4 regions of the Paenibacillus sp. FSL R10-2199 genome follow, and region 2 is predicted to be linked to each of the others. Evidence: predicted binding sites of a transcription regulator. Region 2 holds the regulator's gene; each other region holds the start of a gene.
The links. The regulator Rex, encoded in region 2, represses fermentation and respiration genes when NADH is low (regulators of the CRP and FNR family bind a similar motif). The targets are predictions, from matches to a motif close to TTGTGAAATATTTCACAA.
Positions count from the first base shown of each region.

Region 1 (7,954 bases), 3.1 Mb from region 2:
CCGCAGTTATCCAGCAGATGGGCAGCCTGACCGCCAAAATGCATGCCCGCGCCGATGCCGATGTCGACAAGGGTATTCTCGACTATCACAGTGAGCAGGAGATCGCCAAGGCCATGGGTCCCGATTCTGATGCATTTGCCCGTTATATCGCAGAATGGGCTTACGGCTATGCCGGGCAGGTAGAGAAAGACTATGCCATGTTCGCGGATTGGGTGTCGGAGCGGTACGGTATATAACGGGCAGGTACTACCTCAGATTAATCGCAGTGAATTCTACTTTTGACAATCGCTTGTTGAAGCGCAGCAGAGATACAGCTATCCCGCTTTCTTTACATCTGTTGCGCTTTAACTGCACTTCGTACAACTAAAAAGTCTGTTTTCCGCCCCGGCATCCGTTTAATTGTATTCTGTACACTTAAGCGGCCTTATAATGACCGCATTAACGAATTCGGGCTAATTTAGTTGTATGAACTACAGTTATAGTCTGCAAGTAGACCTTATCGCTGTTTTTAATTGCATATTGTACAGCTATCCCGGAGATTCCGTTTGAATACCCTTCCTCCCAATGGAGGATTTACTTTAAAAAGATCAAAAAAGCTCTCTCTACCCGGCAACCGGGCGGAAAGAGCTTCTTGATCTATCCATATTTATTTGCCGTCCGCAACATTTATGAATTGAGTTGACTCGGCCGGTCCAGCTCATACAGCTTGCGGTAACGCGGTTCCCGCTCCATCAGCTCCGCATGGGTGCCGCGCATCTCCACCAGGCCATTCTCCATGAAAATAACCTCATCCATCTGCTCCGCACCCACCAGATGATGGGTAACCCAGATCAGCGTCTTGCCCGCCATCGCCTCGAACATGGTGGCCAGCAGCTCGCGCTCCGTGCGCGGGTCAAGGCCTACCGTTGGCTCATCGAGCACAACAACCGGCGTATTCTGCAGCAGAATACGGGCCAGTGCGATCCGCTGGCGCTCTCCGCCGGAGAAGCGCTGCCCTGCTTCGCGTACCGGAGTGTTATAGCCCTCCGGCAGCGAAGAGATCAATGGATCCAGCTTCGCCAGGGCTGCCGCCTGCTTAACCGCTGCCTCCGAAGCCCCCGGGTCCCCGAGCCGGATATTGTTCGCCACCGTAGTGTCGAACAGATGCGGGCTCTGGTTCAGCACGGCGATGAGCTGCGGAATCTGCTCACCGTAAGCCGCAGCGTCAATCCCGTTAATCGTGGCTGATCCGATATTTGGCGTGATCACGCCTTGTACCATCTTAAGCAGCGTCGATTTACCGGCTCCGCTGCGGCCAATCACGGCAACCTTCCGGCCCTGCGGCAGGTTCAGCACCATATTCTGCACTGACCAGTCGTCTCCCGCCGCATAGCGGTAGCCCGCCGACTTCAGTTCAATATGGGCCTGACCGCTGGCCTGAATCGCCTGCACAGCGGCAGCCGCCTTCGCTTTGGCTTCTGCACTCTTGGCTACTTCGGCCGCAAGCGGTACAGCTCCCTCCGCTGCTTCTACCCCGTTCAGACGCTCCAGTGAATTCCGGTATTGCGGAATTTTCTCCATGGCCTCCGATACGGGCAGGAAGGCATCCGCTACCGGAAAGACGACGAGCACGAACGCGGCAATCAGCGTTCCGGCAATCGCTCCATCGGCATACTGTCCGCCTGCCCAGTAGAGCAGGGACAGCACGCCAAGCCCGACAACGGCTTGGCCGATGAACATGCGCAGCCGCGCCCAGCGCCGCAGCGCACCGTCCGTCCGGGCGACGGTCTGTTCGTCGGCCTCATAGGTGTCGACGAACTGGCTCTGCCGTCCGCTGATGACCCAGTCGCCCAGACCCAGCACGGCATCGGTCAGCTTCTGATACAGCCGGTTGCGCTCCTGCTTCACCTGACGCTGGCGCTTCTGGGTGAACAGCAGGGAGATCAGCGGCAATACGGCCACCAGGATCAGCATGTACAGGCCCATAAGCAGGGCGAACGCCAGATCAAACGTGCCGAGCGAAATAACGGCTACCGCATAGATCAGGAGTGCGATGATGCTCGGGAAGACCGTACGGAGATACACATTCTGCAGATATTCGATATCGTCGGCCAGCATGCCGAGAATATCCCCGGTCCGGAAGCGCGAGGACAGGAACAACGCCTGAGGCTCCAGAATGTTGTAGAGCCGGATGCGCATCTTCGAGAGAATGCGCAGAATGGTATCATGCCCTACGAGCCGCTCCACATAGTGGATGACGGCCCGGCTGGTTCCGAACGTGCGCACGCCGACAATTGGTACATAGATCATCAGTATATTTTCCGGCGGAATCGATGCCTTCGAGATCAGGAAGCCTGAGGTATACATCAGGGAAGACGCCGAGAAGATCGTCAGTGCGCCTAATGCAATGATCAGCACGAACCGCCAGAAGTAGGCAGAGTAATAGGGAGCAAACCATCCTTCACGTTTCAATGGATTCCCTCCAATTGACTTTGAATAAGCTCATAGTAAGCACCCTTACGGGCTGTCAGCTCGCTGTGTGTGCCTACTTCAGCTACCCGTCCCTGCTGCATGACGACAATCAGATCCATGTCGGTCATCCAGTGCAGGCGGTGCGTAGCCAGGAATACCAGCTTGCCTTCGAACAGCGGCAGCATCGTTTCCTTCAGCTCATATTCTGTCTCAATGTCTAAGTGAGCCGTCGGCTCATCCAGCAGCATAACCGGGCGGCTGCTCAAGAGAGCGCGGGCCAGTGCCACACGCTGCTCTTGTCCGCCGCTTAGCGAACGTCCGCCGCCCCCGATCATTTCATCCAAGCCGCCCGGCAGCGAAGATACCAGCTTTGATAATCCGGCAGACTCCAGTGCTGCCGCAACAGCTTCCTGCGTAGCCTCCGGATAATAGAACCGCACATTGTCAGCCAGTGTGCCGCTGAAGATGTAAGGACGCTGCGGGATATAAGCGGTCTGCTTGCGCCATTCCTCATCCGTAAGCGCAGTGACCCCATTTCCGTTAATCGTGATATTGCCGGAGGTCGGATGAAGGAAGCCTCCCAGGATATCCACGAGTGTAGACTTACCTGCCCCGCTCTCCCCGATAATGCCGATCTTCGCATATCCGTTGAATTCAAGCTTCACCTCTTCGAGCGAGGATGCGCCTTCTTCTTCATATTTGACGCTAACTTCGTTAAGCCGTAAAGAGCTGTTATTGTTCCACGTGAAAAACGCTCCCGGAGCCTTGCCACCTTGTATAGCTTCCTGTTCCCCCGGCTCCAGCAGCTTCGCCTGCACGGTCTCACGGTCAATAATACTCTTCATCGCTTCTCCGGCTTCCTTGCCGTCGAGTGTGGCATGGAAGTCCGCGCCCACCAGCCGTACCGGCAGGAAATATTCCGGGGCCAGAATCAGGATCGTTAACCCCGTAACCAGTGTCATCTGCTCATTGACCAGACGCAGCCCGAGGCTTACCGCTACCGATGCCACCGACAGCATGGTGAAGAAGTCCATTGCGAATGAAGACAGGAACGCCACGCGCAGCGTACGCATCGTGGCCGAGCGGTAGCGGTCGCTGACCGCTGCAATACTCTCGCTATGGCTGCGGCTGCGTCCAAGGAATTTCAGGGTTTCCAGCCCGCGCAGCGAATCCACGAAATGATTGGAAAGCGTACGATAGGACTTCAGCTGACGGTCCATCTGCTTGCGGGCCGTCATACCGATCAGAATCATGAAGACAATGATGATCGGCATCGTTAAGGTAAGAATGACACCGCTGGACGTATCCTGGGTATATACATAGACAAGCAGCAGAGCCGGTGTTACCGCCATACCGACCATCCGCGGAATAATCAGTTCCAGGTAAGTGCGGAACTTGGTTACTCCTTCAAGCACAAGTGTGACCACGTTCCCGGTTCCCCGGTCACCTGCCAGCCTCGGTCCCAGCTGGAACAGCTTGTCCATCATTTGTCTCCGCATGCTGCTGCCGGTAGCTTCCGCGAAGCGGTAAGATGTGCGGCTCATCAGCATGGCACAGGCATGGCGCACGAGAAACGCAAGAAGGAACAAGAGCGATTTAGCCCCTTGTTCCTTCAGCGGTTCTCCCGCAAACAGCGCAGAGACAACTTCGGCCAGCGATTTCGCCAGCAGAAGAATGGACAGGCTTTGCACCAGGGTAAGGAAGCCGACAATCAGAAAGACAGGCTTTACTCCTTTGTACCCAAGCAAATTTTTATCCATTAGTATTCAAGATGCTCCTTCTCGTGAACCCGTTTATGGAAGATGAAATAACTCCAGATCTGATAACCAAGCACGAATGGCAGCAAGGTCAGCGCCACGATCGTCATTACCTTCAGTGAATAGTGGCCGGAAGCCGCATTCGTAATCGTCAGGTTGAACGCCTGATCCAGCGAGCTGATCATCACCCGCGGGAACAGTCCGATGAAGATCGAAGCTACCGACAGCGCCATTACTGCCCCGGTCATTCCGAAGGCATAACCATCCTTCTTCTTGGTCATAAAGTATCCGGAGAGCAGATAAGCGACTACGCCCAGAGCAACTACAATCCATAGCAGGGTTCCGCGTTTATCGAAGATATCTGTCATATTGTACGTCATTATAACGAAGGCCACCAGCAGCACTGCCAGAGGAATCAGCAGTTTCTGGGCCAGCTTACGGGCCCGCTCCTGCAAGTCTCCCAGGGTGCGGAGCGTAGTGAACATCAGTCCATGTACCAGACACAGCAGGACTACTGTAATTCCCGCTACAACTGTATAGGCATTTACGATATCGAAGAAACCGGCATACATCTGCATATCCCCGTCAATCGGCAAGCCTTTGATGAAGCTGGCGAACACCACAGCCAGCAGGAACGGCGGCAGGAAGCTGCCGAAGAAGATGCAGACATCCCAGGTTTTCTGCCACGTCTTCGAATCGCGTTTACCTCTGAATTCAAAGGCAACACCGCGGGCAATCAGCGCCAGCAGGGCGAACACGAACGGGATATAGAATCCGCTGAACAGCGTCGCATACCAATGCGGGAAGGCGGCAAACATCGCGCCTGCTCCCGTAATCAGCCATACCTCATTCGCATCCCAGAACGGACCGATGGAATTAATCAGTACCCGGCGCTCTGTATCATTCTTGGCCAGAATCTGCGTCTCCATCCCTACACCGAAGTCAAAGCCTTCAAGGAAGAAGAACCCGACAAACAGCACTGCAATCAGCAGAAACCATAATTCATTAAGTGACATGGGTTAATCCTCCTTGTTATACGGATCGTGGGATTCGCCGTGTTCGTTATCCATAGCATAAGGGCCTTTTTTGATAACCTTGATGAACAGGCCGATCATTACCGCACCCAGTATGGCATAGATTGCGGTAAACGAAATCACCGAGAACAGCACCTGTCCGCTTGTAATATTAGGTGATACACTGTCTTCCGTAGTCATAAGTCCGAATACTGTCCATGGCTGACGCCCGATCTCCGTCATAATCCAGCCTGACGTGTTGGCAATCGGCGGAAGCAGCAGCCCCCAGAACATGAACCGCATGAACCAGGTATTTGGTTTGTCCATCTTCTTGCGCCACATGAGGTAGATGGCATACACGCCAAGTGCAATCATTAGCGAGCCTGCCGCAACCATGATCCGGAAGCTCCAGAAGGTTGTTTTGACAGGCGGGATATAATCTCCAGGTCCATACGCTAATTCGTACTCCTTCTGGAGCTCCAGCATACCCTTAACTTCACCGGAGAATTTACTGTAAGACAGGAAGCTGAGCAGATACGGAATCTGCACCTCTCCGCTGCTGGTCTGATTCTCTGTATCGATATTAGCAAAGACTGTCCAAGGTGCCGGGTCGCCGCTCTCACCCCATAGCCCTTCAGAAGCAGCCATCTTCATTGGCTGTGTTTCAACCAGATACTGCGCTTGGGCATGTCCGGCAACAGCTACGCCAAATGAAGAGATAATACCGACAATGGCCGCGATCTCGAACGATTTACGGAAAAAGGCCACGTCCTGCTTCTTAAGCAATTTATAAGCACTGATCCCCGTTACGAGGAATGCGCCTGTAGCGTATGCGGCAAGCACTGTATGCGGGAACTCCACCAGCAGCTGACCGTTTGTAATCAGTGCGAAGATATCATTCATTTCAGCCCGTCCGTTGTTGATCTGGAAACCTACCGGATGCTGCATGAACGAGTTGGCGGCCAGAATCCAGAATGCCGAGAGCATCGTTCCGAAGGCTACCAGCCAGATCGATAATAGATGAATACGCTTGGATACCTTGTCCCAGCCGAAGATCCAGATTCCGATGAACGTGGACTCAAGGAAGAATGCCAACAAGGCTTCAATAGCTAGCGGGGCTCCAAAAACATCACCGACGAAGCGCGAATAGTCAGACCAGTTCATTCCGAACTGGAACTCCTGCAATATCCCTGTCACTACGCCTACTGCGAAGTTAATGAGGAACAGCTTCCCCCAGAATTGCGCCATTCTTTTGTACTCTTCATTGCCTTTTCTAACGTACATGGTCTCCATAATAGCAATTAAGAGCGCTAGTCCGATTGATACCGGCACAAAGAAATAATGAAAAATCGTCGTCGACGCAAATTGTATACGCGACAGCATTACTGTATCCATATTTCTCCCCTTCCTTCTCCCCATTCGATATGTCTATTCTGTCAAATTTTCAGGGCCTAAAGTGTGATAATTATCACATTATACACCCTGTTTGAGCATGAAATTCAATAAATTTGTGACAAATATCACAATATTACATAAAGAAAGCAAAAAAAATAAGACGGTTTCACCGTCTTGGATTTGTCCATCATTTATAGTTGTCTTGGTTCATAAAGGCATTGGTTTAGGTAATGGAAATACCTTTCTTAAGCGATTTGAGATCGCCATTCGAATTAAGCAATTGCGGCAGCATCTTCATGCTACGAACCATCGGGGAATGACAGAGACGGCAAGAAGGCGCATGCTCAAATGCGAAATTATCCCTCATCCATCCGTTACATCCATCGTTGGTACAGGCCCATATTGCGGTATTTTCTTCCGGTACTTCCTCCAAAGGCTTCTTCCGGTAGTTCATTGCCGTTCCTCCCTTCCTTTATGTTACAAGCTGAGTAACGATAAAAAAAGACCGTCCCAACTTTCACAAGCGGGGACGGCACCTTCTATTAATTACAGTTTTACAACGTTTTCGGCTTGTGGTCCGCGGTTGCCTTGAACAACGTTGAATTCAACGCGTTGGCCTTCGTCCAAAGTTTTGAAGCCGTCGCCAGTGATTGCGCTGAAGTGAACGAATACGTCGCTTCCGCCTTCAACTTCGATGAAACCGAATCCTTTTTCTGCGTTGAACCATTTAACTGTACCTGTTTGCATGTGTGTTACCTCCACAAATTTAAATTAATATGTTCTTTTTATCTTCAGACAAAGAAAAAATTCACACATTGAGAAAGGTTGTGATTCATTTGACAGCCCTTTTCAATGCGAGAATTAGGTATCAATTGTATGAATAATTTCATGTTACCACACCTTATTAACAAAGGCAAGCTGTCCCATCCGAATTTCTCCGTTTTTTCCCTTATAAGGTCTTCTTCCCAATGTAAGGGTTACCAGTTGGTCTAAATAGTAATATTTATAGCAGATATCATTGTTTACCCCATTAATTTGGACTTGAAACGGGCCCCGTCCTCTTAAATTTTGCATAAAAGGACGGCATGAACCGTTTCCGTTATCCTGACTGCCTTATTATTATATACGGCGGCTTCCGGTTTTATTCCTCGGGTTTCTCAAGAAGTTGTACCGTCACCTGCTTCACTTCACCATTGCGGTAAAATGTAATTTGCAGATCATCGCCGATCTTGGTATGGTCGTACAGATATTTGCGCAGGGACAAGGTGGATGTAATCGACTTGTCATCAAACTTGGTAATTACATCATTGAATTGCAGGCCTGCATCCTTTGCCGGAC
Region 1 covers NZ_JBBOBO010000001.1:998,301-1,006,254, reverse strand. Annotated here, with positions in the region: gene NYE33_RS04395 (DUF2252 domain-containing protein) at 1-236, shown strand, start outside; gene cydC (thiol reductant ABC exporter subunit CydC) at 667-2,451, opposite strand; gene cydD (thiol reductant ABC exporter subunit CydD) at 2,448-4,211, opposite strand; gene cydB (cytochrome d ubiquinol oxidase subunit II) at 4,211-5,224, opposite strand; gene NYE33_RS04375 (cytochrome ubiquinol oxidase subunit I) at 5,228-6,616, opposite strand; gene NYE33_RS04370 (cold-shock protein) at 6,840-7,070, opposite strand; gene NYE33_RS04365 (cold-shock protein) at 7,163-7,363, opposite strand; gene NYE33_RS04360 (S1C family serine protease) at 7,758-7,954, opposite strand, start outside.
Region 1: a site for Rex is predicted at 6,730-6,747, ahead of NYE33_RS04375 (cytochrome ubiquinol oxidase subunit I). Genes of this name have one in related genera too.

Region 2 (7,954 bases):
CATGCCGTTAAAATGGAAGGCGGCCTTGAAATCTGCAATGCGGTATCCGCTGTAGTTGCCGCCGGAGTGCCTGTTCTCGGACATATCGGCTTGACTCCGCAATCGGTGAATATGATCGGCGGCTACCGGATCCAGGGCAAGGATGCCAAGGATGCACAGCGGCTGATCGATGAAGCGAAGGCGCTTGAAGCTGCCGGAGCCTTCGGCATCGTGCTTGAACTGGTGACGGAAGAAGTGGCCGCAGCCATCTCCAGGGCAATCAGTATTCCGACCATCGGCATTGGTGCGGGCCGCTATTGTGACGGACAGGTGCTGGTGTTCCATGATGTGCTGCGCTATGCCTCCCCTTACCGGGAGAAACGGTTTGTCAAAACCTATGCCGATGTCGGCAGTCTGATCCGTGAAGGCATCAGCAGCTATGTGCGGGAAGTGAAAGACCGCTCCTTCCCGGCGGAGGAACATGTGTTTAACGCGGATGAAACGGTACTGGAATCCCTATACGGCGGTGCCGGCAAAGGAGCGAAATAAGATGAGAGTAATCAGAACAATTGCACAGCTGCGTGAAGCGCTGGAATATATGCGTCAAGGCGGCCATGGGCCGGTCGGTTTTGTACCTACCATGGGTTATCTGCATGAAGGCCATGCCAGCCTGCTGCGCGCAGCAGGTGAGAAGAGCGGCACAGTGGTGATGAGTATATTTGTCAATCCGCTGCAGTTTGGTCCTAATGAAGATTATGCTTCCTATCCCCGCGATGAGCAGCGTGATCTGGCGCTTGCTGAACGCGAGGGTGCGGATATTGTGTATATCCCTAGTGTCGAGGAAATGTACCCTCAGCCGATCCGCACGGGAGTTTCGGTGTCTTCCCTTACAACACAGCTCTGCGGAGCTTCGCGTCCGGGTCACTTCGACGGAGTGACTACGGTGGTCAGCAAGCTGTTCAATATTGTACAGCCGGATTATGCCTTCTTCGGATTGAAGGATGCCCAGCAGGTAGCTGTTCTCCGCCGGATGGTGGCGGACCTGAATATGAATGTTGAAATTATCGCTTGCCCGATCGTGCGGGAAGAAGACGGACTGGCCCTCAGCTCACGCAATGTCTATCTGAGCGCTGAAGAGCGCAGACAGGCACTGGTGTTGTCCCGTTCCCTGCGCGAAGTCCGCCAGGCACTGGAGAACGGCAAGGTGAGAACGGTGGAGGAGGCCCGGGCGCTGCTGGTTTCAGTTATTGCTGAATCCCCGCTTGCGGTCATCGATTACGCGGAAATCCTGACTTTCCCGGATCTGGAGAGCCTGGAAGGCGGCGGTAAGCTGAGTGCTGCCGGCGGAGAGGTGATTATGGCACTTGCCGTGAAATTCGGCAGAACCCGCCTGATCGACAATAATGTATTTATTCCCAAGGAGGCTCACGCTCTTGTTTAGACATATGATGAAATCCAAAATTCACCGTGCTACCGTCACCGAAGCCAATTTGAATTATGTCGGCAGCATTACCATAGATGAGAATCTGATGGAAGCCGCGGATTTGCTGGAGAACGAGAAAGTGCAGATCGTGGATAACAACAATGGTTCCCGGCTGGAAACCTATGTAATCCCGGGCCCGCGCGGCAGCGGCGTTATCTGTCTGAACGGTGCAGCCGCTCGCCTCGTGCAGCCGGGGGATACCGTTATCATTATTTCTTACGCCATGCTGTCATCCGAAGAGCTGGCGGACCATAAGCCGACCGTTGTATTTGTAGATGCCGACAATCAGCCGGTGAAGCTGGCGGATCATGAGATTCACGCGACGATTGCCTAAAACCCACTGTTTGAGCCATGTAATCAATGGCAGGGATGAAGACACCCCGACTTGTGAAAAATGAAGTCAGGCAAGCTTAAGCTGAATTCATTATCAGTAAGGGTGGGATGTCCGGTGTTTCAACATTTATTTGCTGAGATGAACAAGATGCTGCAGGAGATCAGTGCTGACTATCCTACTGCGGAGGGTGCCCGCCGCAACGACCTTTTATCCAAATATAATATGCTCCACAGGATCAGCGATGATGTAATGGATGAATGGCTGGCCTTTGCCGAGAAGCTTAGCCAGTTCCGCGATCAGGCAGATTTTCAGCCGCAGCCGGAGCAGGAAATCCCTGAGGAGGAAGCGCCAGAGCTTGCTATGGATGCTTTTGTCAGGGGACAGGGTTATTATAAGCTGCTTATGTACCGCAAATGTATCGAACAGTTCAAGGAAGTCACTGCCCGGCACCCGGACAGTCTGGCTGCCCGGCTGTATCTGGCTATGGCTTATCTGCAGGAGGGTGAAGGGGAGACGGCTTGGGGGCATCTGAATCATATGCTCGGCCTCATCCGTGAAACGAAGCTGAAGGCGATGATTTATAATGCGCTTGGCTGCATCAGAGCTTCTCAGGAACGTTTTAATGAAGCAAGTGAGCTGTTCAGCCTTTCTCTGCTGCATGATCCCGCTCTTCCTGAGCCGAACATTAACCTGGAGGTTTGCCGCAAGCGGGGCGGGAAGCTTCAGTTCGGACAACAGCTGGTCTCGCTTTTATAATTAATTTTCATCCGTTTAAGCGATGCAACCTACTTCACCAGGGGTGTGCATCGCCTTTTTTCGTAACTTCTGTTATGCTGATAAAGAGTCTCAAGTGAAAGGGAATAGAACTTATAATGAAATTTGCCGTGCTTGATTTTGAAACTACGGGAACCCAATCTGTGGGAGAGATCATCCAGGTTGGCCTTGCCATTATAGAGGAAGACAGGTCCATCTCCCGGGTGTATGGTTCCTATGTCAAGCCCGGAGCACCCATTCCTCCTTTTATTACGGGCTTGACCGGAATTACAGACAGTGATGTGCAGGATGCGCCGGAACTTGATGAGATGATGATGGAACTGGTGCCGCTGCTCGATGATGTTGTGCTGGTTGGACATAATGTAGCGTTTGATTTTCATTTCTTGCAGAATGCGCTGGACCGCTGCGGTTATTTGCCGTTTCAGGGCCGGATTCTGGATACTATCGATTTTCTCAAAATATGCTTTCCCTCGCTGACCACGTATCAGCTTGGGTCCGTGAGCAGCCATTTCGGCCTTACGCATGAGCGTCCCCATCAGGCGGACAGTGATGCCCTCGCAACTGCGCTTGTGCTGCTGAAATGTCTGGAGGAGCTGGACAGCCTGCCTCTCCTGACCATCCAGCGGCTCAATGAGCTGTTCGCCGATGAAGACAGTGACCTGGCCTGGTATTTCGATGGTCTGCAGCGTGAGCGCGAAATGGAGACCTTCCAGCCGGAAGGAGACCTGACCTTCTACCGGCAGCTGGCCCTTGCTGTAGGCGACTGGGCAGAGCTGGCTCCGCCTCGGGAGGAAGGATCTGACAACCCGCTGCAGAATATTACCTTCGGGGAGTATATGGAAGAGGTAACCAAACGTCTGAAGGACACCCTTCCGCAATATGAGAGCCGTGAAGCCCAGGAACTGATGATCCAGGAGGTCATGACGGCGCTTGATCAGGATAAGCATCTGCTGATTGAAGCAGGAACCGGCACCGGCAAATCGCTGGGCTATCTGCTTCCGGCCATTTATCACAGTGTCCGCAGTAATCAGAAGGTCATGGTCAGCACGCATACGATCAACCTCCAGGATCAGCTGCGTGAGCGCGACATCCCTCTTTTGACGAGTGTTGTGCCCTTTCCGTTCAAGGCAGCGATCTTTAAGGGAAGAGGACACTATTTGTGTCTCCGTAAGTTTGAACATAGAATTAATAAAAGGGACTTCACAAGTCCCAGGGAAGAAGCGCTTACGGCCGCGCAGATGATGGTCTGGCTGACCCAGACGGAGACCGGCGACGATGAAGAGCTGAACTTAAGCGGGCGCGGCGGTGATTTCTGGGAGACCGTAGCCAGTGATACCGATTCTTGTCTGGGACGCTCATGCCCGTGGTTCCGGAAATGTTATTATCACCGGGCCAAGCATGAAGCCGGGATTTCCGATGTGGTGGTGACTAACCACTCCAAGTTATTCGCAGATGTTAAGGCCGGGCATCAGCTGCTTCCGGCTTACGAGCATCTCATCATTGATGAGGCGCATCATCTGGAGGACATTGCCGGCAAACATCTCGGAATGCAGATGAAATATTTCACCGTGGCGCATACGCTCACCCGTCTGTACAAGGACAGCCGGAGCGGACAGCTGCCTGCCCTGCGCCAGACCCTGCAGTCGTCCGGCAGTGAGCAGGCTTCGGAATGGAGCGGTGTTATCGACCGGATCTATCCGGATCTGCTTACCGTCAAGGAGTCCTGGGATACACTTAGCGACAAGCTCTTCGGCCTGCTGCCTGAACGCAGCGATGCCGGAGCCGGTGAAGCTGGCCAGCTTGTCGCACGCCTGCAGCCGGGCAAGAAGCCCAAAGAGTGGGAGGAGCTGGCTGCTCTGGAGAATACACTCCATCTCAGCTTGAGTGATATCATCCGCAAGGGTGATAAAATGCTCAGTGAGATGCGTGATACGGACAGCCAGTCCTCTTCGGACAGTCTTGTGACGGATATCGGCGGTTTGTTCAAGGACCTGGCCTCCATCCGGGAGCAGATCCGTTTCTTTATGGGACTGAATGACGAGAATATCGTCTACTGGCTGGAGGGGAGCGGCAATTACCGCGGCAAATCGCTGCAGATGTATGCCGTTCCGGTGGATGTGAGCACCCAGCTCAGGGAGCTGTTCTTCGACAAGAAGAAGAGTATCATCCTGACCTCGGCCACCTTGTCTGTGGATAAGTCATTCCAGTTCATGATAGATAATCTCGGTCTTGGTGAGGCTGCAGAGCAGGGCCGTCTGATGACAGCCCTGCTTCCGTCGCCGTTCAAATACCGTGAGCAGGCACTGCTTGTCATTCCCCGTGATTTCCCGAGTGTCAAGGGAAGCATAGGGGATGCCCGCTTTGTGGATACACTGGTCCATTCTCTGGCAGAAACTGCCGTGGCTACCCGCGGGCGGATGCTGGTGCTCTTCACCTCCTACAAGATGCTGCGCCAGGTCTATGATCCGCTGAAGGAGGCCCTGGCTTCGCAGGATATCGCGGTGCTTGGACAAGGCGTAGAAGGCGGCAGCCGGAGCAAGCTGATCCGGCGTTTCCAGGACAGTACAGCGTCAGTCTTGCTGGGTACGAGCAGCTTCTGGGAAGGTGTAGACATTCCCGGTGAAGCTTTGACCTGTCTGGCCATTGTCAGACTTCCGTTCCAGCCGCCTAATCATCCGCTGGCTGAAGCGAAGTCGGAGCTGCTCCAGGCACAGAAGAAGAATCCGTTCATGAAGCTGTCCGTCCCGCAGGCCGTAATCCGCTTCAAGCAAGGCTTCGGGCGGCTGGTCCGCACCGCGCAGGACCGCGGAATCGTTATTGTATATGATACCAGGGTAATCGAATCTTATTATGGGAAGTATTTCCTGTATTCGCTGCCCGGTCCCAAGATGGAGCATATGCTGACGGATCAGATCGTTCCGCGGATTGCAGAATGGCTTGAAGAAGGCGGGGTTTAATAATCCGTCTCCGGTTGATATTATGTATAAGTAATTATTGTTCTGAAGTCCCGTGCTCCACTGCTGCTGCCCAAACGGGCAGTAGTACCCGGAGCACGGTTCCTATAACCGGCTTATCAAGCAGCATATGCTATCAAACCTAAGTGAATGCTTACGAAGCGAGTTTTGCGAAGTTGAATCAAGCAGCATATGCTATCAAAACTTTTAGGAGGAGAAAACATGAAATCGGATAAAATATCGGAGGCCGTCGTTCGCAGACTCCCAGTGTACCTGCGTTTCCTGAACGATCTCCAAAAACGTGAAATCTCAACAGTTTCTTCTCAGGAGCTGGGACAGAAGCTTGATCTCAACCCCGCCCAGATCCGCAAGGACCTGGCTTATTTTGGTGATTTCGGCAGAAAAGGCATTGGTTATGATGTCTCTTATCTGATTGAGAAGATCAGGCATATTCTCAAGCTGGACCAGCAGATTAATGTAGCTCTGGTAGGTGCAGGTAATCTTGGCCACGCCTTGTCGAATTACAATGCTTACTTGAAGGATACGATGAAGATTACAGCTGTATTTGATGCTTATGAGCCTAAGGTAGGCCAGCAGATCAACTCGTTGACTGTTCAGCCGATGAGTGAGCTGGGGGATACCATCCGTGCACAGGGCATCCGCATCGGGATTATTACCGTTCCGGACAGTGAAGCACAGAACGTTGCTGACATTCTGGTGGATTCGGGCATTGAGGCGATCCTGAATTTTGCGCCTGTCATTCTGAAGACTCCGGCCAATATCCGGATTCATGCCGCCGATTTCACTACGGATCTGCAGAGTCTGGCTTATTATTTGCATGACGGAAAGGACGAAGCTGAAGATGAGCAGCAATAAAACCATTATTAAAAACGGGCGTTTTCTGGTGCCTGGCAGCGATAAGCCGGTGCTGAGCGGTTATATGACCATCGAAAATGATCTTATTACTTACATAGGTGAAGATAAGCCTGTAATTGAAGAGGATGCCGAGGTTATTGACGGCAGCCGGCTGCTGTTCATGCCGGGTCTCGTCAACACCCACGGCCATGCGGCGATGTCACTGCTGCGCGGCTACGGCGATGATATGGTACTGCAGGCTTGGCTGCAGGAAAAAATGTGGCCGATGGAAGAGAAATTCACCGGTGATGATGTGTACTGGGGAACCTCTTTGTCCGTTCTTGAGATGCTGAAGGGCGGCACTACGACCTTCCTCGATATGTATGACCATATGGACCGGGTTGCTGAGGTTACCGAGCAGTCAGGCATCCGTGCTGTACTTATGCGCGGTGTTATTGGCCTGTGCCCGGAAGAGGTGCAGAATCACAAGCTGGCGGAGGCGATTGCTTTTGCCCGGAACTGGCATGGCAAGGCTGACGGCAGAATTACTGCAATGCTCTCGCCGCATGCGCCTTACACCTGTCCTCCTGAGTTTTTCATGAAGTTTGTCCAGGCGGCTCATGATCTGGATCTGCCGATGCACACGCATATGTCCGAAACGCGTCATGAAGTGGAGCAGAATGTGGCCGATTACGGCCTGCGTCCGGTCGCTCATCTGGAGAAGCTGGGTATGTTCACCCGGCCGTCCCTGATCGCCCATGGTGTTCATCTGAACGATGAAGAGATTGAGATTCTGGCCCGCCACAATGTTGGTGTATCCCATAATCCCGGCAGCAACCTTAAGCTGGCCAGCGGAGTAGCCCGTGTTCCTGAACTGCTTAGAGCAGGAGTTAAGGTCTCCCTGGGTACGGACGGTGCGGCAAGCAACAACAACCTGGATATGTTCGAAGAAATGCGGCTGGCCGCGCTGATCCACAAAGGTGTAAGCGGTGATCCTACAGCAGTACCGGCTCCAGAGGCGCTGCTGATGGCGACCGAATATGGTGCACAGTCTATTTTCTTGAACCAGGTAGGTCGGCTTGCAGCAGGGATGAAGGCCGACTTCATTGCGATTGATATTGATCAGCCGCATTTGCTGCCGCATACCGATCTTTTGTCCCATGCGGTATATTCAGCCAGTGCCAAGGATGTGGAGCATGTCTGGGTGAACGGCAAACAGGTTGTGAAGCACGGACAATGCCTGACACTAGATGAAGAAGCTATCCGCCGCAAAGCGCAGGAAACGTTCGAGGGACTGCTTAAACGGTAATACAGGTTTAAAGGGAAAGGAAGCTGCATGTTGAAGAAGAGGAGAAAATGGCTTCCGCTGGGGATTTCCCTGGTTCTGCTCCTTCTGTTCGGACTAAGCCAGTTTTATGCCTACATTATGAAGGATCAGTGGAACGAGCGGAGTGAAGCCAAAGAGATTGCCAGAGCGCGGGCCGGCTTAACTGAGGTAACCAAAGCACAGAAATCCGTCTGGGATGAAAATGCGATATACTGGGTGCTTACCGGAAAAAATGATGCAGGAACCGA
Region 2 covers NZ_JBBOBO010000001.1:4,134,366-4,142,319, forward strand. Annotated here, with positions in the region: gene panB (3-methyl-2-oxobutanoate hydroxymethyltransferase) at 1-528, shown strand, start outside; gene panC (pantoate--beta-alanine ligase) at 530-1,420, shown strand; gene panD (aspartate 1-decarboxylase) at 1,413-1,796, shown strand; gene NYE33_RS17820 (hypothetical protein) at 1,911-2,552, shown strand; gene dinG (ATP-dependent DNA helicase DinG) at 2,669-5,527, shown strand; gene NYE33_RS17830 (redox-sensing transcriptional repressor Rex) at 5,747-6,400, shown strand; gene NYE33_RS17835 (amidohydrolase) at 6,387-7,688, shown strand; gene NYE33_RS17840 (cell wall elongation regulator TseB-like domain-containing protein) at 7,716-7,954, shown strand, end outside.

Region 3 (7,954 bases), 3.4 Mb from region 2:
CTTCAGCAGATCTACCACGTTGATATAGCGGATTTTCAGCTCAGGCAGCTTCTCATGTAGAATCGAGATTGCAGCCAAGCTCTCCATAGTAGGTTCTGTACCCGACGAAGCAATAACCACATCCGGCTCTCCGCCCTTGTCGGTGCTTGCCCAGTCAATGATTTTGAGGCCTTTGTCCACCAGTTCCTGAGCTTCATCTGCCGAGAACCACTGCGGACGCGGGTGCTTGGACGATACAATCAGGTTGATCTTCTGACGGTCATTCAGAATGGTGTCGAAGACAGCCAGCAAGGAGTTGGCATCCGCCGGCAGATACTCACGGATAAATTCCGGCTTCTTGTCAGCCAGATGACCCAGCAGACCCGGATCCTGGTGAGTATAACCGTTATGATCCTGCTGGAACACAGTTGATGTGGCAATGACGTTCAAGGACGGGATATCTGCGCGCCAAGTTTGATCTGTAGCCTTGCGCAGCCATTTGAAGTGCTGGGTAATCATCGAATCAACAACGCGCAGGAACGCTTCATAGCTGGCGAAGAATCCGTGACGTCCGGTCAATACATAACCTTCGAGGAAGCCTTCCGCCTGATGCTCGGATAATTGGGAATCAATAACACGGCCGTAAGGAGCCAGGAATTCATCCTGCGGTTCCTGGATGGAATCCATCCACTGGCGTTTGGTTACTTCAAACACAGGTCCCAGACGGTTCGACATCGTTTCATCCGGTCCGAAAATTCTGAAGTTGCGGTTCTCTTCGTTGAGCGTTACAACCTCCTTCAGGTATTTGCCCAGTACAGCCATATCCTGCGCGATCACTTGACCCGGTACGGAATTATCCAGTGCATAGTTGCGGAAATTCGGCTTGTGCAGATCTTTAATCAGGTTACCGGCGTTCGTTACAGGGTTCATCCCCATACGTCTGTTACCAGTAGGCAGAATCTCAGCCAGATCAGCGTTCAAACGGCCATTCTCATCAAATAGTTCTTCAGGTCTGTAGCTGTTCAGCCATTCGAGCAATGCAGGCGCATGCTTCATGTTCTTCTGATCTACCGGAATCGGCACCTGATGGGCCCGGAAGGAGCCTTCATTCGGCACACCGTCCCACGCTTTCGGACCGGTCCAGCCTTTAGGTGTACGGAAGACCAGCATCGGCCAAGCAGGGCGTGTGGTATCGTTATTTTCACGGGCATTCTTCTGAATCGCTTCGATCTTCTCAATAATGGTGTCCAGAACCTTAGCCATTTCCGGGTGCATCAGATCAGGATTCTCGCCTTCCACGAAGAACGGTTCCCAGCCGCTTCCTGCAAAATAAGCCGTTAACTCTTCTCTGGACATCCGGGACAGAATGGTCGGGTTGCTGATCTTGAAGCCGTTCAAATGCAGAATCGGCAGCACCGCGCCATCTGTAATCGGGTTAATGAACCGGTTGGAGAACCAGGAAGCCGCCAGAGGTCCGGTCTCTGCTTCGCCGTCACCTACAACAACTGCCGAGATCAGGTTCGGATTATCCAGAACTGCGCCCACACTGTGAGACAAGGAGTAACCCAGCTCGCCGCCTTCATGAATCGATCCTGGTGTTTCTGGGGCAGCATGGGAAGCCACTCCGCCCGGGAAGGAGAACTGTTTGAACAATTTCTTCAGTCCAGGGATATCCTGAGTGATCTGCGGGTAGATTTCGGTGTAGCTTCCGTCCAGATAGGAGTTCGATACCATAACCTGGCCGCCATGCCCCGGACCTTCAATATAGAACATATCCAAATCATATTTAGTAATTACGCGGTTCAGATGCGCGTAGATAAAGTTCTGCCCAGGGATGGTGCCCCAGTGTCCGATCGGCTTCACTTTTACGTCTGCGTCCTTCAAAGGTTCTCTTAACAACGGGTTATCCTTCAAATAGAGCTGACCCACGGAGATGTAGTTCGTTGCGCGCCAGTAGGCGTCAAGCTTTGCCAAATAAGTTTTAGAAGAATAATCCACCTGTGCGATTGATAATCCCATTTCTTCCACTCCCTAATTTTTATCTTTGTATTTTGAATGTATCACTTCTACAGTTACATCATACTCCTGACTTTAATAAATTCAATCTTTTTAGCAATTGATACGGTCCAATATTGTGAAATTTTGAACATAGTATGAAATCGGGAGCAATAAATTTATATATAACCTTTATTTTATGATTTATGTAAATAAATTCTAATCAAATTTTCGATGAAAAAACTTCTAAAGCATCTCCCTTCTGGACATCACCATTCCAAATACGGTATCATTTTGTGGGAATTACTTACAAGTTTAAATCATAAGCATATCACCCAGCTGCTATCAGGAAGGAGAACAGATATTCGTGAGAACTTCATCCACCCCCTCCCGATCCCGTATTACGGTAAAAGTGACCCTTACAGGACTTATCCTTCTTGCCGCAATCGGCCTGTGCCTTTGGACAGGGTTCGGTTTATTTTTAGCCAAAAGCGGGTACCTTTATCAAAAAGGAATCGTCCGGGCCTTAAATGCAACCTATCAATCTGAATTTGTTATCGTGTCTAAAGAAGGATTAAATGAGGACGGGTATCAGGTGTTTAAGGCATCGCCGGCGAATGACCGCAGCTTGGTATTTACGGTAAGCCGCACCAACGGCCATGTGGATGGCGGTCTTCCGCTTAGGAGACAGCTCAGCAACAATTATGAGGAAACCGCTCAAAAGAAGTATTATCCTCTTCTGGTTAAGAAATATTTTGGCATTGAGCTGCAGGATATTCCTATGTCTATTTATCGGGGAACCCGTTCGTCCCGGGAGATATCTGATGAAAATTACGTAGCGGTGAACCGGGCGAATCTGGACGAGATCGCCTCCAAAGCCAAAGCATTCTTCAGTGAAGCAGAAAGCCACCGTCTAAAACAACTTTTTCTCCGCTTTGAAGATGACTTGGGCGTTTCCTCCGAAGATGCAGGCATAGCTATTCAGCGGCTTGAATTGCCGGGCTTTGATTTTAAAGTAGGAGAGCACTGGAAAAAAGGATTCCGGCTTTTGAGTGAAGAGGAGCTTAAACAGAAAATCGTAAGTCAGGCTGGACGGGGGATTGCCGATCGGGTGGCCTATACTTTTGATACAGAATATCCGGACTTCAGCGGGAATTTCGCAATAAAGTTTACAGGGAATGATCTGAACAGCTTTGAAGCCTATGTGTCCGCCCACACAATAACAGCAGAGAAAAGGGAAGATGCTCTTGCTGAAATTTATGAGGCCTACACCAGGGTGATTATGTTTATCCCTAAGCTGCCTCTTAACATGACCGCTCTTCACCTGAAGTACGAAACCAACACAGAGACAGAGTCAGTAACCCTCAAGAAAGAAGAGATAAGTAAAGTCAGCAGCCTGGCTGCCCTGAAAGAGCTGTTCAAGCATTCCCAACAAACCGTAAACCCTCGCTAAACCGAGGCTAAATTATATGCAGACCCCAAAAAGACCGGGAAATTCCCGGCCTTTTTTTCGTTAATGAACAGACACGAACGTGTTGAATTTCAGATACTGGTAATGGAAGCGCATATGCGAGAATTCAAATGGCGTCCCGTTATCCAGGAAGAAGATCCCTTCCATGACTCCAACAGGCTCATTCTCCTTCAAGTGGAGCAATTCCTGATCACTAGGCAGCGAAGGCTCGGCAAAAATAGATAAAAAGGATTTGGTAACCGCCAGATTGCGCGACTCCTCCAGATAATGAAAGATCGATCCTTCGATAATCGCCATATCGAGATCCTGTACGATTTTAATCGGAATATATCCGGTCTCAATCATAAAGGGTTCCTCATCAAACAGGCGCAGGCGGACAATTTTATATACGAAATCATGAGGCTGCAAGAATAAATCACGCTGAAGCTCTTCCGTAGGCCGGATAACCTCGAAGTTCAGTACTTTGATCTCCGGCTTCTTGCCATGCATTTGAAAGTTGTCGGAGACCCCCAGATTAGAGCCCTCGTAATTAAAAATCGAATCGTTTTTTATGTACAGCGGATTAATAAAGGTTCCCGATCCGCGTTTCTTGAAAATAATGCCGTAGCTCTCCATCTTGGTCAGCGCACGCTTAATGGTACTGCGGCTAACCTGATACGTTTCACTGAGACTACGCTCATCCGGCAATCTCATATCAGCAAACCGTCCCGCAAAAATCTTCATTTTGAGGTCATCAATAATTTGCTTATAGACAAATTGTGTCATGTAGTACTCCTTCGTCGGGTCGAGCCTAAACTTCAATATTAAATATATCATATTAGGATGAATGATAGCGCTCAAATTTCAAACCTGAAACCCCGCCTGTCAAACCGCGTACATAGAACTGGAAATAAATATATTACCAGGGGGAAATACAAAATGAAGAGAAAATTTGTTATCGGACTTATTATTGCTTTTATGGCACTAACGGGCTGTAGCTCAAATAAAAACACGGCAGAGCCATCGGCGACTACAGCAGCTGCTCCGGCAGAAACACAGGCATCCTCAATTCCTACCGAGGCGCCAACACCTGCACCAAAAAAATTGTCTGATACAGAAGCTGTGGCGCTTGACTACGTTAACATTTTCTTAAACGGATCGGATAGTGAAGCAAAAAAAACCTTCATTACAGACAACGTCTATCCGGATGCCCAGCCGCTGTTTCAAATGATTCAATCCGTAGAAACACCTGATGACCAGAAACTTAAGAATCCCCAGGTTCTCGAGTCTACACATTATTCTGATGAAGGCGGTATGAAAGTTGAGGCCGTGTTAATCCAAGGCCAAAAAGCCTCTAACCTCAAAAGCGAATTGATCGTTCTTATCAGTGACCTGAAAATTATCTGGGCAACAGATTCATCAGACCAGGAAACATTCGGCGAAGCAAGAAAGGTCTTCAAAGAGCCCCTCCCGGAAGCTTCGTTATCAACCGTACCTGCTCCAAGTGAAATGTTAAGAGAGATCCGGAATTTCGTCATTTCCGATGTGTGGAACGAGGGATTTGTTGATATCCATTCCTATATGATTAGCGGGACCGGCAGTACAGGACAGAGTCTGGATATCAATTTCACCGTTGAGCAGCTGGCCAAGACTATGAATAAGAAAAAGGAATACGACAGCTATATCACCGGTCTTGATTCCAAGTATGATTCTCTTAAACAGGTCTGGATGAAGCTTTCCTCCGAAACTGATCGTCTATACAGCCTGGTTCAACAGAATCCGCCCAAAGCCAACGATACCACCGCGAATTTTGATACCGGAATCTTCAATCAGTATTTGGAGGCCTTTGAGAAGGAAGTAGACGCCGCAATCAAATAATTGCTAATTAAAAATGCAGTTCATCTCCTTGGGGGAAAGGACTGCATTTATCTATAGATGCTTATTGATCAATGCTCCCCATAATCATATCCATGAGATTACCCGGTTCTAATATAACAAACACCCATAAAAATATTATATTGTTTGCTTTTTACACTAAAAATTAGGGTTTCTTAGTAGGCCGGAACTGTCTTATAATGAGATTGGGCGGGAAATTCCAACCGTTTGTGAACGCGTGTTTACACTCCTGCCTGTCATCCACTTTGTAGGAGGAATGGTTATGCAATACGGTCATTTTGACGAAAAGAACAAAGAGTACCTCATCACGAAGCCTAATACACCTGCCCCTTGGGCCAACTATCTTGGCTCGCCGGAATACGGCGCGATTATCTCAGGAAATGCCGGCGGCTACAGCTTCGTGAAGTCTGGGGCCAATGGACGGCATCTCCGCTACCACTTCAACTCTAAGGACGAGCCGGGACGCTACATTTATGTAAGAGACCTGGAGAACGGGGATTATTGGTCCGGCTCCTGGCAGCCAGTGGGTAAAGATCTGGAACAATACCAATCGGTATGCCATCATGGAACCGGATACACGAACATCGTCTCGGATTACGATAACATCCATACGGAATCGTTATACTATGTGCCGCTGAACAAAACCTACGAGGTATGGCGGATGAAGGTGCGTAATGACGGCACCAAACCCCGGAAGCTGGCTCTCTTCGGTTTTGCCGAACTGACCAACAATAACAACTACGAGCAGGATACCGTCAACCTGCAGTACACCCTGTTTATCTCACGGACTTACTATAAGAATAATATGATCCTTCAGGTCATCAACGAAAATATCCCCGAAGAGCAGAGCTGGAGATTCTTCGGCGCAGCCGGCGCGGAAGTTACCGGTTACGACGGCGACCGGGATACCTTCCTGGGCGATTACCGCAGCTACGGGAACCCGGCTTCCGTTGCGAACGGCGAATGTTCCAATTCACTTAACTACAATACCAATGCCTGCGGCGCCCTGCAGATCAATGTGGAGCTGCAGCCGGGAGAAGAGAAAGAAGTCGCCTTCCTGCTGGGACAGTATGATGAGCAGGGTGCGTCTGAGATTCTGAGTCACTACAAAGATTTGTCTGTTGTAGAGAAGGAGCTCGAAGAACTGAAGGCGTTCTGGCACAGCAAGCTTAACCGCTTCCAGGTTCACACCCCGAGCGACAATCTGAACAATATGATCAACACCTGGAATGCTTACCAGTGCTTCATTACCTTCATCTGGTCGCGTGCTGCCTCCTTCCAGTACTCGGGCCTGCGTAACGGGCTCGGCTACCGGGATACTGTGCAGGATATTCAAGGCATTATCCATCTGGATCATGAGATGGCCCTCGAGCGCCTACGACTGATGATTTCGGCCCAGGTCTCCAATGGCGGCGGACTGCCACTCGTCAAATTTGATCATAATCCAGGCCATGAAGGCACACCGGACGACCCGGAATACGTGCGGGAAACCGGACATCCCCATTATCGTGCGGATGACGCCCTGTGGCTGTTCCCGACGGTTATCAAATACTTAAATGAAAGCGGTAACTGGGGCTTTACGGATGAAGTAGTTCCTTATTCGGATAAAGGCGAGGATACCGTATATGGACATCTGCGCCAGGCCCTGCAGTTCAGCCTGGACCGCATGGGTGCACACGGGATGCCGGTTGGGCTGCATGCCGACTGGAACGACTGTCTGCGGCTTGGAGCTAAAGGGGAGTCTTTGTTCGTTGCCTTCCAGCTCTACATGGGCTTCAAAGTATTCATGGAAATTGCCCAGAATAAAAACAAGCCGGAAGATGTAGAGTGGGCACAGGCGCTGCTCGAAGAGCTGGACGGTAATATCCAAAAGCATGCCTGGGAGAATGACCAGTTCGTCCGCGGGTTCACCGAGGACAACTATACCATCGGCTCCTGGGAGAACGATGAGGGCAAAATCTGGCTGAATCCGCAAAGCTGGGCGGTACTCAGCGGCGCTGCCCGTCCGGAACAGGCCAAGCTCTCTATGGATAAAGTGTACGAGAATCTGCGGACCGATTACGGCTCCATGATTTTCTATCCGCCGTTCCGTAAATACGGTCTGCCTGTAGCGCTAATGGCCCTCTTCAACGCCTCCACCAAGGAGAACGGCGGGATCTTCAGCCAGCCGCAGGGTTGGCTGATTCTGGCCGAGACGATGATCGGCAACGGCGACCGCGCGTTCGAGTATTTCCTGAACTGCAGTCCGGCCAGCATGAACGATCAAGCCGAGGTCCGCAAGCTGGAGCCATACGTACATGGCCAGTTTGTTGAATCCAAGGACAGCCCGTACCAAGGCCGGGCACATGTCCACTGGCTCACCGGCACCGCCTCGACCGTTATGGTCTCTCTGGTAGAGGGCATTATGGGGGTTCAGCCGCAGAAGGATGGCCTCCGCCTGAATCCGTGCGTACCTTCCGACTGGACAGAATTCTCTATGGTACGGGAATTCCGCGGCAAGAAGCTGAATATCCAGGTTGAGAACAAGAACGGCGTGCAAAAAGGAGTATCGCATATCGTCATTAACGGCGAAGAAATTCAAGGCGACCTGATTCCTGTTACCCAATTGGCAGCAGAGAACGATGTGCTGGTTGT
Region 3 covers NZ_JBBOBO010000001.1:734,177-742,130, forward strand. Annotated here, with positions in the region: gene NYE33_RS03090 (phosphoketolase family protein) at 1-1,998, opposite strand, end outside; gene NYE33_RS03095 (hypothetical protein) at 2,342-3,427, shown strand; gene NYE33_RS03100 (GntR family transcriptional regulator) at 3,488-4,210, opposite strand; gene NYE33_RS03105 (hypothetical protein) at 4,364-5,302, shown strand; gene NYE33_RS03110 (GH36-type glycosyl hydrolase domain-containing protein) at 5,583-7,954, shown strand, end outside.
Region 3: a site for Rex is predicted at 2,112-2,129, ahead of NYE33_RS03090 (phosphoketolase family protein). Genes of this name have one in related genera too.

Region 4 (7,954 bases), 2.7 Mb from region 2:
TCACTGTGATATTCTCACCGAATGCGGAGTAGTCCAGCTTCCGGCCAAGCAGCTCTTCCCAGTAGGCATAATGCTCAACCGGATAGACGCAGACGGCCTTGTCGGGGCCCCCGTGGTTTACCAGATCCGCTTGCCCGTCCCCGTCGAAGCCTTCAGCATGAAGCACCAGCGGGCCGTGGACCGGCAGCTTGTAGATTCCCGTTTCCAGCGGTTTGCCGCGGTAATCCACGGTCTTCGGCTTGCCTACATTTAGTGAGACGACTTCCATCTTGATTCCTCCTAGTCCAGCATGCAGCTCATGAATACCTCATCTACATATCTTCCGCCCAGATAGAACTCCTCCCGCAGCCGTCCCTCCTCCTCGAATCCGCATTTGCGGTAGAACGAGAGTGCCGGTGTATTGCAGGAGAGCACACGCAGGCGCAGCTTACGGATTCCATTCTCTGCAGCATGGCGCTTGATCTCCGCGATCAGCCGGCTGCCTACACCCAGGCGCTGGAAGCGCGGATGTACGGCAATATTAACCTCGCATACATGGCGGTTGCTCTCCATTCCGCTGGGACAGCCGAAGCCGACATACCCGCATAGCTCCCCGTCCTGCAAGGCTACAAGCTGGGAGCCGGGCGGTGCATGCAGCAGATAATCCTCCCGGGAGCGCCACATCAGCGGACCGGGTGTTGTCTCCTCTGTCCAGATCATATTATCGAGAATGATCAGCTCACGGGCATCCCTGATTTCAGAGGGACGGATGGTGAAAGCCGAATCCCTGTTTAGTTGTTGCATAGCTTCTACACCCCTTGCCTTGCTAAGCAGATAATAAAAGGATTAGTTACAGCGCAGCCGTTTATGCAGCATTACCCCGGAGCTTCACGCTCCCGCGGTTAACGTAGGCATGGACCGCGAAGAATCCCACGGACAGAACCGCCATCCCGCAGGCCAGCCAGCCTGTCGGCGCAAGGCCGCCTCTGTCGAATTGAATCCCCATCAGATACGGGCCGATAACCCGGCCGACCGCGCCGATACCGCCGCTAAGCCCGAGATAGAAGGGCGCACTGCGCTGGGCATGCTCCGAGATGAAGGATGGCATGGCCGGAGAGATCAGCATCTCACCCAGTGTAGCCAGCACCATCGCCAGCAGCATGCCCGGGTAGCTCGGCATGAACAGTATAACCGCATACCCGCCCAGATAGAATACGGCGCTTGCTGTCATCTGCGCAGTAGAAGTCCCTGCGAACCAGCGTTTGATCAGACTGACCAGCGGCTGCGCGGCAAAGATAAGTACGCCGTTCAGCGTCCAGAGGAAGCCGTATAACTGCTTCGACCAGCCTTCTGAAATAATAAACGGCGATACTCCGGTATTCCAGATCGAATTGCCGATCAGCAGAAACATCGAACCAATAGCCATGTACAGATAAATCCGCGTATGCCCCAGCAGCTTCCAGCCTGACGCTTCCCCCTGCGGGTGTTTCTTCTGTATTGTCTCATGGGACGGCGACGGTGCTGTCCCCACCCTGCGCAGATAAACAAAGAAGAATCCGGCAAACACCGCCGAAGTCACACCGTTCAGCACAAAGCTCAGCATATAATTGCCCAGGAATCCGCTCAGTGCGGTACCCAGTGCTACCCCGATATTGTTCGAGACATAGACGATATTGAACAGCTCTCCGCGCTGCTCCGCGAACCGGAAGCCGATAAAGGCCTGAATAGCCGGCAGAGACAGAGAGTTGAACAACCCCATCAGGCCCATAACTATAATGAATATACTCCAGCTGCCGCTTGCCCAAGGAAGAGCAAACAGGGTCAGCGCGTTCATAGCCAGTGCTCCGACAATCAGGCGGTTTACCCCTACCTTGTGATACAAAGATCCGCCCAGCAATTGCCCGGCAATCCCCCCGAGGGATTGAACCAGCAGAACAATTCCCGCATCTTTCATACTGCGTCCCAGCTCATCAAATACATACATCGTAACCAGCGGCCACATCAGCGCACTGCCGGTTGCATTAATGAGACTGGCAATCAAGAACACTTTGACTTCCTTCGGATAGGCCTGCAAAAATCTCATAACTTGTCTTTCATCCCCTGTAACATAGGTGTCATTAATCCATCCAGTATCATCTGAAAACAGGATGACGGGCAAGTTCTCGCGTTAACGCTTTATCGCATAGCATCATTGAATTCACTGCTGCGAAATTCCCAATCACTTCCCGCCTGCCGTGCTATTTATATTCTATAACTGCAGCTTCTGCACGTAAAGAAAATAGGTGGAAATGACCTGATTCGTTCCCCGCAGGCCAGGGTAATAGTGCATATGAAACACTCCCTATTTATTCGCCGTGAATCCGATTTCGTTCCCCCGAGTCGGATATGCACGGCGAATTTTGTTTTGCCCTGAAGTTATTCCAGGCAGAGCCGGGCTAACAAAAAACACTCCCTTTCTCTCTGCGATTCCCAAAAACAGGGTGCCGAGAAGCCAGGAAGTGCTGGGGCCAAACTATTGAACATGCCGGTCATTACCGGCGGATTTTGAATTAAGCGTGTTTCTTCACACCTGCAGCGGAGATTCCTTCAACAGCCGTTACAGCTGCCGGCTCCTTACGCAGGTAAGCCATCCAGTAAGCCGCTGCGACGAAGATCGCGCCGCCCGTAAGATTGCCCAGCCATACCGGGGCAAAGTTGGCGAAATACTGCGCCCACGTGAAATGTCCTTCGAAGATGGCAGCAGGGATAAGGAACATGTTAGCTACAACGTGCTGGAAGCCGATGGCTACAAACGCCATTGTCGGGAACCAGATACCGAGGATTTTGCCGCTGAAATTATCTGCTCCATAGGAGAGCCACACTGCCAGCGCCACGAGCCAGTTACAGCCGATCCCGGAGATAAAGGCCTGCAGGAAGGTCGCATCAATCTTGTGCTCAGCCATACTCACCAGCTTCTCCAGATACACCCCGTCCGATGTAAGGCCAACGACATGACCGAAGAAATAAGCAACGAACAAGGCTCCTGCCAGGTTGCTGAGTGTAATCAGCACCAGGTTCTTAATCACTTCCCAGAACGAAATCTTCTTCGCAATAAAAGCAAGCGGCACCGCCATCATGTTGCCTGTCAGCAGCTCGCCTCCGGCAAGCAGCACCAGTATCAGCCCTACCGGGAATACCGCAGCTCCGATGAAGTTAGCGATGGACCCCCACTCGGCAGGCGCACCGGCAATGACACGAATATCCAGCAAAAATCCGAGCGCGATAAACGCTCCTCCCAGGAAACCAAGAATAAGTACAGTGCTGAGCGGATTGTGCGCTTTCTTGACTCCGTTCTCTACCGTTACTTCGGCGATCCCCTGCGGTTTGTTATAAGCCATGATTCCTATCCCCTTCTAATTACTTAAAATTTGTTCCTTTATGCCATTGTAACGTGATCACAATCACATTAACGTGATAAAAATCACTCTCAGAAAACCTAAGTGAAAGTTTTCACTGACATGTCAAATTTACCATAAAAGGTTAGGCGGCGGAATATTTTTCTCATTCGGACCCGGAATTAATAGTTAAAACCATAAAAAAAAGGAGCCCTTAACGGGCCCCGGCGAAATCAGGCGTGATTAGACATGCACTGGTTCTTTAACGGCAACTGCCTTGGGCAGTGCCTGAAGTCCTGCAGTGTTCAGGAAGTTCCAAGGCTTGTTGTAGTGCGGCTGGAAGAAGAAATCAATGAAGGCCAGCTGGTCCACGGTCATTTTATTCTGAATACAAACCGATACGGTATTGATCGACTGCGTCAGATCCATCTTGGACATAATCTGTGCCCCAAGAATGCGGCGGGTCGCACGTTCGAATACGACTTTTACCTGAACCTGCTCGAATGTCGGCATAAACTCCGGACGGTAGTTGTCAATCAGCATAACACTTTCAGCATCCATACCTTCGGCTTTGGCGGCATCCTCGGTAAGTCCGGTTCCGGCAATATTGTCTTCATAAATCTTGATGCCTGATGTTCCCTGCGTACCCATATAAGGAATCGTATTCGAGACCAGATTGCGGGCTACCAGTGTCCCCATGCGTACAGCGTTCGTGGCGAGCGGAATATAGGCATGTTTACCGGTCGGGTTGTAATGAATCGCACAGCTGTCACCAGCGGCATATACATCCGACAGGCTGGTCTGCATGTAATCGTTGACCATAATAGCGCCGTTCGGAAGCATATCGACTTGACCCTTGAGCAGCTCTGTATTCGGACGGAAGCCGATGCAGAGAATGACCAGATCGGTTTCATGCTCTCCCTTGCTTGTAATGACCTTAGTCACTTTGCCGTTCTCTCCGGCGAATGCTGCAACCTTCTCTCCAAGCGCAAGTCTGATGCCGTGCTCTTCAAGAGATTGTTGAATCGGAGCCGTGAATTCTTCATCGAGATATTTACTCAGAATGCGGTCTTCCCCGTCGATCAGGGTAACTTCCTTGCCGTTCATCTGAAAAGCTTCAACCAGCTCAACGCCGATATATCCGGCTCCGACTACTGTAATTCTTTTCACCTTCTGCGCTTGTTCAATAATGGTGTTGGAGTGATTATAATTCTTCGAGAGCAGAATCCCCTCCAGCTCTATACCTTCCAGCTTAGGCACAATCGGCCATGAGCCTGTTGTCATAATCAGCTTGTCGTACGTATCTTCAAATTCTTCACCTGTAGCGAGGTTGCGGGCCTTCAATGTTTTGCGGGCGGTATCCACATTCGTCACTTCATGGCGCATCTTCGTTTGCACACCCAGTGCTGCAAGCTGTTCCGGGGAAGAATAGAACAATCCCTGCGGGTCCTTGACGACTCCCCCTACGTAAAGCGCAATGCCGCAAGACAAGAACGATATGTTATCGTTGCGCTCGTAAACCGTAATCTGGGCATCCGGGTACAGCTGTGCGGTATTAACAATTGCGGCGGTTCCGGCGTGTGTACATCCAATGACTGCTACTTTCATGATTTCTTCCTCCTCCAATTTACAAGCCTGTTTCTCTGTAGTTGTGATTAATTTCACTTTATACACTGATTATATTGTGATATTTATCACATTACAAGCACTTTTGTGAATTTTCTCACATTGTTCACAATTTCAATTTTTAATTATCTGCTGAATTTCTTTTCTTCTTGCATTAGTTTTCCCCGCCAGTAGGACATTATGTCTGTCAGCAGCAGGAAGCAGCAGGAAGCAGCGTTAGGGTGTGAAACTGTATAAATTCTAATCTTTGCAGCAAAAAAAGCCCCACTACACCGCAAACCTTCTGCGGAACAAGTGAGGCTCTATCTAATGGATGGCTGCCGCCTGTATGCGGCCAAAAAACCGTTTATTCCAAACCGGAGATCACACCATCTTCATCGACCAGCAGCCCTTCTGCGGCCGGTTTGGCGGGAAGGCCCGGCATCGTGACAATGTTCCCTGTGATGACTACTGCAAAACCTGCGCCAAGAGACAATGTAATGTCCCTGACACCCATGGTGAAGCCTTCCGGTGCTCCAAGCAGCCTCGGCTGATCCGAGAAGGAATATGGCGTTTTGGCCATACAGACCTGAAGCTGGTGCAGGCCCAGCCTGTCAATAACAGCCAGACTGCGTTTGGCTGCCGGGGAGAAGGCCACTTCTGCGCCATGGTAGATTTCGGTGACGATTTTATTGATTTTGGACGGAATGTCCAGGTTGTCTTCATACAGCGGCGCGAACTTTACGGCCTCTTCCCGGTCCAGCAGCTTCTTCAGCTCCTGCGCCAGTTCCTGCCCGCCTGCGCTTCCTTCAGCCCATACCTTGGATACCGCAGCAGGCACACCCAGCCGGCGGCAGGCCTCCAGCACCTCGTTAATCTCCGCCGGGGCATCCCCTTCAAAGTGATTGAGGGCAACGAGTACAGGCACACCGAATTTACCGAGATTCTCAATATGGCGCTCCATATTGGATAATCCGGAGAGCAGCGCCGCCCGGTTGCCGGCATACAGCTCTTCCTTGCGGACACCTCCGTTATATTTCAGTGATTTCACTGTAACCACCAGTACTGCGGCAGAAGGGGTCAGGCCGGCCTGGCGGCATTTAATATCCATGAACTTCTCAGCACCAAGGTCTGCGCCAAAGCCCGCTTCAGTCACTACCACGTCTCCCAGCTTCAGAGCGTACCGGGTTCCGATTACACTGCTGCAGCCGTGGGCAATATTAGCGAAGGGTCCGCCATGCACAATCACGGGCGTGCCTTCAAGCGTCTGCACCAGATTAGGCTTAACCGCTTCCTTGAGCAGTGCAGTCATTGCTTCAACCGCTCCGATGTTCTTCGCGGTTATTGGCTGTCCCAGTTGGTCATATCCAACCAGCATCCGGCTCAGCCGTTTCTTCAGATCCGCGAGGTCATTGCAGAGGCACAGCACAGCCATAATCTCAGACGCCGTCGTGATCTGGAAGCCGCTCTCCCGCACCGTCCCGTTCCCGTCGCCAAGACCGGTCACTATATTCCGCAGACTGCGGTCATTCATATCCATCACACGTTTCCATACTATCCGCTGCGGGTCCAGGTTCAAGGCGTTGCCCTGAAAAATATGATTATCGATCATCGCGGAGAGCAGGTTATGCGCGGAGGTCACCGCATGGATATCCCCGGTGAAATGCAGATTAATCTCGTCTGCCGGAACAATCTGCGCCTTGCCTCCGCCGGTTGCGCCGCCCTTCATGCCCAGGCAGGGTCCAAGCGAAGGTTCACGCAATGCCGCTACCGTCTTGATCCCCGCCGCATTCAGCGCCTGGGCTAATCCGATGGTTGTCAAGGTTTTGCCTTCACCCGCCGGTGTAGGGTTAACTGCCGTAACCAGGACCAGCTTGCCGTCCGGTTTGTGCTTCAGCTCCGCCCACAGGGACGGCGACAGTTTGCTTTTATATTTACCGTACAACTCCAGATGCTCTTCATTGATCCCTGCTGCCGATGCTACCTCTGTTATTAACCTCATGCCTTTATGAAACCCTCCTGCCGTTATTATCCTGCATCCCATAATTCTTTATGCAATCTCCGTAGATGAGTGAAACATTCCTCTTCAAAGGATACAGTGTCTCTGAAAAGATTCAAGGATAATTTTCATACTGGGGATACTTCCGTCTCTACAGTCAAGCAGAAACCGCTTGCTTAGATATCAAAAAAACTCCCGGACAGGGTGCGGGTGCACCCCAATCCGGGAGCGGACTATTTTGTGACAGCTATCCTTACTTACTTCAGCAGCGATTCAATAAGGTCCTTCATGCTCTCCGGTGATTCCTTCGGCTCCACACGCGCCACCACATTGCCGCTGCGGTCTACCAGAAACTTCGTGAAGTTCCACTGGATATCGCTGCTCTCCCCGTCACCCGGCTGCTGACCCTTCAAATATTGGAACAGCAGGCTTGCCTCTGGCCCATTCACATCTACCTTGGCAAACACCGGGAAAGTAACGCCGTAATTGATCTGGCAGAAGGCTTCCGCTTCCTCACTTGTACCCGGCTCCTGGCCGGCAAACTGGTTGCAGGGGAATCCCAGCACAACAAGCCCTTGATCTCCGTATTGTTCGTACAGCTTCTGTAAATCTCCGTATTGCGGGGTAAGCCCGCACTTGCTGGCCGTATTGGCGATCAGCAGCACCTTGCCCTCATAGTCCTTAAACGGCACTTCTGTACCCGAAGGTGTGACTCCGGCAAAACTATAGATCGACATCCTGCTTCGCTTCCTTTCGGCTGTATATTCGTATTTACCCTGGCGGCTTATAGAGTCCATGCCCTTATGCAGCTTATGCATCACTGCGAGCATTCCTCTTTATTTTATCCTATTGGCAGCGTGATACAAAATTTCAGGCTCCGAATGCGGTGCGGGTGGCAGCTGCAGGGATAATCGTTAAGTGAGCAGCCCATTTGGGGCTACATTGTACTCGGTTTTTCGCATACGTTGGGCTCGTTAGCCTCCGCTGTGACACATTG
Region 4 covers NZ_JBBOBO010000001.1:1,422,143-1,430,096, reverse strand. Annotated here, with positions in the region: gene NYE33_RS06290 (MOSC domain-containing protein) at 1-268, opposite strand, end outside; gene NYE33_RS06285 (GNAT family N-acetyltransferase) at 280-783, opposite strand; gene NYE33_RS06280 (MFS transporter) at 845-2,062, opposite strand; gene NYE33_RS06275 (formate/nitrite transporter family protein) at 2,529-3,356, opposite strand; gene NYE33_RS06270 (FAD-dependent oxidoreductase) at 3,597-4,961, opposite strand; gene NYE33_RS06265 (formate--tetrahydrofolate ligase) at 5,326-6,960, opposite strand; gene NYE33_RS06260 (glutathione peroxidase) at 7,215-7,694, opposite strand.
Region 4: a site for Rex is predicted at 3,457-3,474, ahead of NYE33_RS06275 (formate/nitrite transporter family protein). Genes of this name have one in related genera too.